2 regions of the Leifsonia sp. ZF2019 genome follow, and region 2 is predicted to be linked to the other one. Evidence: predicted binding sites of a transcription regulator. Region 2 holds the regulator's gene; the other holds the start of a gene.
What was found. Region 2 encodes LexA, which represses DNA repair genes until DNA is damaged. Its sites were predicted from a motif close to TCGAACANNTGTTCGA; they were not measured.
Positions count from the first base shown of each region.

Region 1 (4,416 bases), 300 kb from region 2:
GCACGACCTTGTCGAGATTGTCCAGTCCGGTGACCGTGCGGTGCTTGCCCGGAAGCTTGCGGGCCCCGTTGAGCTTGTTGGCGAGCACGCGGTAGAGGATGTCGTTGACGAGCGACGACTTGCCCGATCCCGAGACGCCCGTGACGGCGACGAACGTGCCGAGCGGGAAGTCGACGGTGACCTTCTTGAGGTTGTTCGCCTCGGCGTCGACCACGCGCAGCATCCGCTTCTTGTCGATCTTCCGGCGCTTGGCCGGGATGGCGATCTCGCGACGGCCCGCGAGGTAGTCGCCCGTGAGCGACTCGGTGTTCGCCAGCAGCTCATCGTACGAGCCGGAATGCACGACGTGACCGCCGTTGACGCCCGCGCCCGGACCGATGTCGACGACCCAGTCGGCGGTGCGGATGGTGTCCTCGTCGTGCTCGACCACGATGAGCGTGTTGCCGAGGTCGCGGAGGGCCACGAGCGTGTCGATCAGGCGCCGGTTGTCACGCTGGTGCAGGCCGATGCTCGGCTCGTCGAGCACGTAGAGCACGCCGGTCAGCCCCGACCCGATCTGAGTGGCGAGCCGGATGCGCTGCGCCTCGCCACCGGACAGCGTGGCCGCCGCCCGCGAGAGGTCGAGGTAGCTGAGTCCGACCTGGATCAGGAAGTCGAGGCGGATCTTGATCTCGCGCAGCACCTGGGCGGCGATCTTCTGCTCGCGTTCGGTGAGGTGCAGCTTCTCCATGAACGCGCGGGCGTCGCTGAGGCTCAGCTCCGACGTGTCCGCGATGCTCGCACCGTGGACGTGCACGGCGAGCACCTCGGGCTTGAGGCGCTTGCCCTTGCAGACCGGGCACGGAACCTCGCGCAGGTACTCGGCCCAGCGTGCGCGCTGCGTGTCGGTCTCGGCCTGCAGGTACTGGCGCTCGATGTACGGCACCACGCCCTCGAAGCCGGAGGTGTACGACATCTCGCGTCCGTACCGGTTCTTCCAGCGGACCTTGACCTCGAAGTTGTCGCCGTGGAGCACCGCGTCGCGCACGTTCTCCGGGAGCTTCTTCCACGGGGTCGTCAGCGAGAACTTCAGGTCACGAGCGAGCCCGTCGAGCAGCTTCTCGTAGTAGTTGAAGAGCCCTTTGCCCTGCGTGGTCCAGGGGACGATCACGCCCTCCGCGATGCTCAGCTCGTCGTCGCCGAGCAGGAGGTCGTCGTCGACCGACATGCGGGTGCCGAGGCCGGAGCACTCGGGGCACGCGCCGAACGGCGCATTGAACGAGAACGTGCGCGGCTCGATCTCGGTGAGCTGGATCGGGTGGCCGTTCGGGCAGGAGAGCTTCTCGCTGAAGTTCTGCCAGGCCTCCGGTCCCTCACGGTCGACGAAGTTGACCTGGACGAGACCGTCCGTGAGCCGCAGCGCGGTCTCGAGCGAATCCGTCAGACGGGTCAGGATGTCGGGGCCGGCCACGAGACGGTCCACGATGACCGAGATGTCGTGCTTGTACTGCTTCTTGAGCGTCGGCGGTTCCGCGAGCTGGATCATCTCGCCGTCGACCAGCGCGCGCGAGTAACCGCCCGCCGCGAGCTCCTTGAAGAGGTCGACGAACTCGCCCTTCTTCTGCGAGACGACCGGGCTGACCACCATGTAGCGGGTGCCCGCCTCCAGCTCCATCAGCTGGTCGGCGATCTGCTGCACCGTCTGCCGCTGGATCTTCTCGCCGCAGATCGGGCAGTGCGGCACGCCGATGCGCGCCCAGAGCAGACGCATGTAGTCGTAGATCTCGGTGATCGTTCCGACGGTCGAGCGCGGGTTGCGGTTCGTCGACTTCTGATCGATCGACACCGCGGGGCTGAGACCCTCGATGAAGTCGACGTCGGGGCGGTCGACCTGTCCGAGGAACTGACGCGCGTAGGCCGACAGCGACTCGACGTACCTGCGCTGCCCCTCCGCGAAGATCGTGTCGAACGCGAGAGACGACTTGCCCGAGCCCGACAGGCCGGTGAACACGACGAGGGAGTCGCGCGGGATCTCGAGGTCGACATCGTGCAGGTTGTGCACACGCGCGCCCCGGACGCTCAGGTGCGACCCCGTGACCCTGGCGATGCTCCCCTGCGGCTGATGGCTCTGCGCCTGACCCTGGATACCCTGCCCCTGAATACTCACTCGTCCCATTTTCCGCTAGTTCTCGACGGCGTCGGCCCGTGTTCGCCGACCGCGCACGCGCGCCGGCGGTTCGAAGTTTTGTTCGATTCTAGCGCCTCCGCGGCGGGTCGGGGCCCGCACGCGCGAGTCTAGGCGCGACCACCGACATCGGGGACCCCTCCCGGTCACCCCCGACGCGGCCGCAGGAGGAAGACCGCGACGAGGACGGCGATGGCCAGGATCGCGGCACCGGCCACGATCGCCATCGCGCCGACGCCCTGCTCCGGCCGCAGCAGGAGGATCACGACGGCGACCGCCTGCACCGGGAGCTGGATCGCGATCAGCCGCCGTACCCCGGGGAGCAGCACGGCGGGTTGGAGGCGGGCGCGGACGGGCACGGCGAGCATCCACCCCGCCAGCACGTGCAGCACGTGCACGCCGACGATCAGCGCGAGGAGGCGCGCGGAGACGCCTTCGGCCGGCTCCAGGAGAGCGGAGAAGGCCAGCACGGCAATGAGCAGCCACGCCGTCCGCCAACGCGGCACGACGACGGTCACCGCCGCGAGGGCGACGCCGATCACGGGCCACGGACCGCTGGGCGCCGCCGACAGCGCCAGGGGGACGGCGATCAGAGCGAACGCGACCCGCAGCGACAAACCGGGGAGCGTCCACGGGAGCCCGGTCACCTCCGCCCGGGACTCCCGGGCGTCGGGCGTCGGGCTCATGCGGGCCTGCCCGCGGTCGTGCGGCGCCGGGGTGCAGCGAGCCGGCGCAGGGCGGAGTCCCGATCCGGGGACGTCCACACCAGCAGGTCCGCGCCCGCCGCCCGCAACCGCTCGAGCCGGACGGCCCGCTCGGCCGCCACCACCCGGAGGGCGACCTGCTCCCGCGCCGTGAGCGTCGCGGCGCGCAGCGGAGGGAGGACGTCCACCGCGATCACGCGATGCCCTGCAGCGCGCCAGGTCAGGGCCAACCGCAGCGGCTGGTCGTCGAGGAACGTGGAGAGCACGTAGACCAGCGCACCGGTGGCCAGCCGGGGGACGCGTACGCGATCGCCGACGGCGCGGCGCGCTGTGGTCGTCTCGATGCGGCGGAGTACCGCCTCCCTGTGCCGCGAGCCCGAGCGCGGGGGAAGGGCGCGCGCGGCGTCGGCGATATCGTCGAAGCCGACCCGGTCGGCGACGGCCGCGTACGCCGTCGCGAGCGAGACCGCGGCCTCCCTCGCCACGTCGAGCGAGCGCAGGCCGGCCCGCGGGTGCGGTGCAGCCCAGTCCGCCACCTCGCCCGGGAGGTCGTCGCGGGCATCCAGGACGAGCTGGACCGCCGCGTCGGAGGTCGCCGTCGTGCGGCGCACGTAGAGCTCACCGGGGCGCTGCGCTCGACGGGCCGTCGCCTTCCAGTCGATCCGCCGCAGCCGGTCGCCGGCACGATAGCGGTCGACATCGCGGAACTCGCCGCCGTCGCCCGGCCTGCTGGACACGTGCTGCCCCGTGAGGCCCTGCAGGCGAGCGGGCAGCGGAAGGCTCCGGATCGGCAGCGCCGCGGGCCGCACGACGCGAACGACCGTCGCGGCGGCCCCTGGCACGTCGGGGTCGCCCGTCCACGAGGCGTCCGCGCCGATCGCACGCCCCTCGACCAGGACGACGCGCTGCGGCCCGGAGTGCCCGACCGCGACGCCGACACGGAGCTGCGTCGCGGCCCTCGGCGTGAGCACCGTGTCGACGGGTGCGCGGTCCGCCGGGGTGATCCGGAGCTGGATCGCGTCCGGATGGCTGCCGGGCGCCGCCGCGGCGGAAACGGCGACTGCGACGCGAGCGGTCGCACCGTCGTCGCGGGCGGGCTCCCCCGCCCCGGCGATGCCCGGCGCCGGCTCCGAGCCGTCGACCGCAGCCACGGCGTGCGCCCTCATCGTGACGGCGCTCCCGTCGCGCGGGCGGCGCACCCGGTCGCCCAGGACGGCCAGGAGCAGCGGCGCCGCGACCAGCACCAGCTCGACGCGCCCGAACAGGAAAGCGGCGGTCATGCACACGGCGGCCACCAGCGCGGCCCCGGTCTGAGCCGGACTGGGAACGCGACGCAACGGCGATCCCGCACTCTTCCCGTCCGGCGCAGCACCGGCGCGCGATGCGCTGTCCGTCATACGCCCGCCGACCCCTCCACGTGCTCCGGGGCGCGCGTGCCGACCGCCGGCGGCCCCGGCACGGCGGCGACCACCTCTGCAACGACGTCCTGCGCGCTGACGCCGCCTGTCCAAGCCGACACCGTCAGCGTGAGCCGGTGGGCGAGCACCG
Region 1 covers NZ_CP065037.1:2,333,584-2,337,999, forward strand. The annotation lists gene uvrA (excinuclease ABC subunit UvrA) at 1-2,155, opposite strand, end outside; gene IT072_RS11445 (hypothetical protein) at 2,311-2,850, opposite strand; gene IT072_RS11450 (DUF58 domain-containing protein) at 2,847-4,265, opposite strand; gene IT072_RS11455 (AAA family ATPase) at 4,262-4,416, opposite strand, start outside.
Region 1: the regulator LexA is predicted to act here: its motif matches at 2,217-2,232, upstream of uvrA (excinuclease ABC subunit UvrA).

Region 2 (4,416 bases):
ACGAGCCGGTCGCGCTGCTGCCGGATCTCCCCCACCATCGCGAGCATCTCGTCCGCGTGGGCGAGGGCGCCCACCGCCGCCGCCTGGGTCAGCGCCGACAGGTGGTACGGGAGGCGCACCAGACGAAGGGCGTCGACGACGGCCGGGTCGGCGGCGAGATAGCCGACGCGGGCGCCGGCGAAGGCGAAGGCCTTGCTCATGGTCCGCGAGACCAGGAGACGGGGGCGCCCGTCGAGCAGAGCGAGAGCGGACGGCTCTCCCTCGGGCATGAACTCGGCGTAGGCCTCGTCCACGACGACGATGCCACGGGCCGCGTCATACGCGGCTTCGATCGTCGCGAGGCCCAGCGGGGTGCCGGTGGGGTTGTTGGGCGAACAGAGGATGACGATGTCGGGGTCGGTGCGGCGGATCTCCGCCGCGGCGGTCTCCGGCGTCAGCTCGTAGTCGGTGTCGCGCGGCCCGGCGATCCAGTCGGTGCCGGTGCCGGATGCGAGCAACGGGTACATCGAGTACGTCGGGGCGAACCCGAGCAGGCTGCGGCCCGGCCCTCCGAACGCCTGCAGGATGTGCTGCAGCACTTCGTTGGATCCGTTCGCCGCCCAGATCCGGCTCGCGTCGAGGCCGTGGCCGAGGTAGCGCGCGAAGGCCTCGCGCAACTCCGTGAACTCGCGGTCGGGGTAGCGGTTGACGCCCGTGATGGCGACCGCGACGCGGGAGACGATGTCCGCCGCGACGTCCTCCGGCACCGGATGCGTGTTCTCGTTCACGTTGAGAGCGACGGGAACCGACTTCTGCGGGGCACCGTACGGCGTCCGTCCACGCAGGTCATCACGGATCGGGAGATCGGAAAGGGAGGTCACCACTCCATGCTAGCCAGGTCGACCGGCACGACTCCCCCGTATGACGCCCGGTCGATCGCGCTGCTCAGTGCTCGTACTTGGTCTCAGTGCTCGTACTTGGTCGGGACCGCGAGCTGCTGCCCGGGCGACACGACGCCGGAGGCGTCGAGCCCGTTCAGCTGCACCAGGTCGGCGATGACGTCGCGAGGATCGGCGCTCGGCGCGATGCGCTCCGCGACCGTCCAGAGCGAGTCGCCCGACTCCACCGTCACGTGCTGGAAGGCCACGTGGGCCTGCTCGCTGGTCGCCACGGCGCCGCCCCCATTGAGCGCGAACACCAGGGCTCCGAGGATGAGCGGGAGAGCCGCGAGCGTCGTCAGCACAGCCCGACCGCGTCGCGTGAGACGCAGCCGCGTGCGTGCGCCCGCGGGAAGAGCGGGAATCGTGCTGCTCACCATCACCGTCGTGCTCATGGCCGTGACCTCCTCGTGCGTCGCTGATGCGAAGCTGTGTTCCGAATGTATCTTCGAATGTCCGAAACCGCAAGACCCGATGCGCCCGAGAAATCCGCCCACGGATTTCGAGACACACTCGAACACATGTTTGTTTCCGGCCGTATCGTGGATACAGTTTCGATTGTCTGGACTTCACCTTTCCAGGCACCACCGACATTCGGGACGAGCGGATGCGGTCGAGCTCACGAAGGGACGAGCGTGTCGAACGAGAATCAGGCTCCGCGGGGCGGCACGCGCCGCCGAAAGAACCTCAGCGAGAAGCAGCTCGCCATCCTCGACGTGATCCAGAAGTCCGTGAACCAGCGGGGCTATCCGCCGAGCATGCGCGAGATCGGCGACGCCGTCGGCCTCTCCTCCCTCTCGTCGGTCACTCACCAGCTCAACCAGCTGGAGCTGAGCGGGTACCTGCGCCGCGACCCGAACCGCCCCCGCGCCCTCGAGATCCTCATCGACCTGCCGTCGTCGTCGTCCGAGTCCGTCGACTACGAGAACCAGACCCCTGTCGGCGACGCCGCGATGGTCCCACTCGTCGGCCGCATCGCCGCCGGCGTGCCGATCACGGCCGAGCAACAGGTGGAGGAGGTCTTCCCCCTCCCCCGCCAGCTGGTCGGCAACGGCGAGCTCTTCATGCTCAAGGTCGTCGGCGAGTCGATGATCGACGCCGCCATCACCGACGGCGACTGGGTCGTGGTGCGCCAGCAGAACACCGCGGAGAACGGCGACATCGTGGCGGCGATGCTCGACGAGGAGGCCACCGTCAAGGTCTTCCGGCAGCGTGACGGCCACACGTGGCTGCTGCCGCGCAACTCCAACTTCGAGCCGATCCTGGGCGACTACGCGCAGATCCTCGGCAAGGTCGTCGCCGTCCTCCGCGCCGTCTGACCCCTCCCGGGCGTCACGATTTGGACCAAATGTCGCGTTTGCGGAGCCGATAGGCGTTATTTAGTCCACATGGGCATGGGGATGCGCGCGCATCAGGCCCAGCCGAGCTCCTGCAGCTTCGCGTCGTCGAGGCCGTAGTAGTGCCCGATCTCGTGCACCAGTGTCACCCGCACACGGGCGCGCAGCTCGTCGACGTCCGAGCAGCTCTCCTCCAGGTTGTTGCGGAACAGCGTGATGCGGTCCGGCAGCTCACCGAATCCATAGACGCCGCGGGTCGTCAGCGGCCGTCCGCTGTAGAGCCCGAACAGGCGCGGCCGCTCCCCCGACGGCTGGTCCTGGATGAGGAACGCCACGTTGTCGAGGTGCCCGACGATCGCGTCCGGCAGCGCGTCGAACACGGCGCCCACCAGCTCCTCGAACTCGGCGTCGGTCATCTGCACCATGCGCCCATCCTCGCGCACGGGGCACGGCAGAGGGGCGCCGTCCGCCCACGGCGGAACGACGCCCTTCGGCGACCGGGAGGGTCAGGCCTCGACGGACACGCGCTCGCGCACCGCGCGCGTCGCCTCGATGATGTTGCGGAGCGATGCGACAGTCTCGTCGTATCCCCGTGTCTTCAGTCCGCAGTCCGGGTTGACCCAGAGCTGGCGACCGGGGATCGCGCCGAGCGCCGTCTCGAGCAGCTCGGTGACCTCGGCGACGGAGGGGACGCGCGGCGAGTGGATGTCGTAGACGCCCGGGCCGATGCCGTGCTCGAAGCCGGAGGTCTGGACGTCGTGCACGACCTCCATGCGGCTGCGCGCGGCCTCGATGCTGGTGACGTCGGCGTCGAGGTTGCGGATCGCGTCGATGACCACACCGAACTCCGAGTAGCAGAGGTGGGTGTGGATCTGCGTCTCGTCGCGCACGCCGGCCGTCGCGAGCCGGAAGGAGCCGACCGACCAGTCCAGGTACTCGTCCTGCGCGGCACGCTTCAGCGGCAGCAGCTCGCGCAGCGCGGGCTCGTCCACCTGGACGACGCGGATGCCCGCGGCCTCGAGGTCCTCGATCTCGTCGCGCAGCGCGAGCGCGACCTGGCGGGCGGTCTCGCCGAGCGGCTGGTCGTCGCGCACGAACGACCAGGCGAGGATCGTCACCGGACCCGTCAGCATCCCCTTGACCGGCTTGTCGGTGAGGCTCTGCGTGTACGTCGACCAGTCCACCGTGATCGGCTTCGGTCGCGAGACGTCCCCCCACAGGATGGACGGACGCGTGCAGCGCGATCCATAGGACTGCACCCAGCCGTTCTGGGTGACGGCGAACCCGTCGAGGTTCTCCGCGAAGTACTGCACCATGTCGTTGCGCTCGGGCTCGCCGTGCACGATGACGTCGATGCCGATCTCCTCCTGCAGGTCGACGACGCGCTTGATCTCGGCCTGCATCCTGGCGAGGTACTCCGCCTCGGTGATGAGCCCTTTCACCAACTGTGCGCGGGAGCGGCGGATGTCGCCGGTCTGCGGGAAGGAGCCGATGGTCGTGGTCGGGAGGAACGGCAGGCCGAGCGCCGCGTCCTGGGCCGCGAGCCGGTCCTCGTAGGCGCCGCGGCGGAAGTCGGCCTCGGTGAGCGCGGCCTCGCGGGCGCGCACCGCGTCGACCCGGACGCCCGGGGCGGAGGCGCGGTCCGCGAGCGACGCGGTCGCCGCCGTGAGCTCGTCCTGGATGGCCTCGTGGCCGTCCACCAGGCCGCGGGCCAGCACGGCGACCTGCCCGACCTTCTGGTCGGCGAACGCGAGCCACCCCTTCAGGCGAGCGTCGAGGTCGGGCTCGTCCTCGACGTCGTGCGGCACGTGCAGCAGCGAGGTGGAGGTGGAGACGGCGACGTCGGGGCTGAGCGACAGCAGCTCGGTGAGCGTGCCGAACGCGGCCTCGAGATCGCCGCGCCAGATGTTGTGGCCGTCGATCACGCCGCCGACGACGGTCTTGGTCGCGAGCGACCCGGCTGTCGCCGCGTCCAGCCCGGACGGCAGCGAGCCCCGGACGAGGTCGAGTGAGAGGGCCTCGATCGGCGAGGCGGCGAGGACGGGGAGTGCGTCGTCCAGGCTGCCGTACGGGGCGGCGACGAAGATCGCCGGGCGGTCGGCTGCGCCGCCCAGCGCGGAATAGGCGGTACGGAGCGCCTCCAGGACGGCCTCCCGCGGCTC
Region 2 covers NZ_CP065037.1:2,630,963-2,635,378, forward strand. The annotation lists gene IT072_RS12865 (histidinol-phosphate transaminase) at 1-860, opposite strand, end outside; gene IT072_RS12870 (LysM peptidoglycan-binding domain-containing protein) at 944-1,312, opposite strand; gene lexA (transcriptional repressor LexA) at 1,553-2,236, shown strand; gene IT072_RS12880 (metallopeptidase family protein) at 2,329-2,679, opposite strand; gene metE (5-methyltetrahydropteroyltriglutamate--homocysteine S-methyltransferase) at 2,761-4,416, opposite strand, start outside.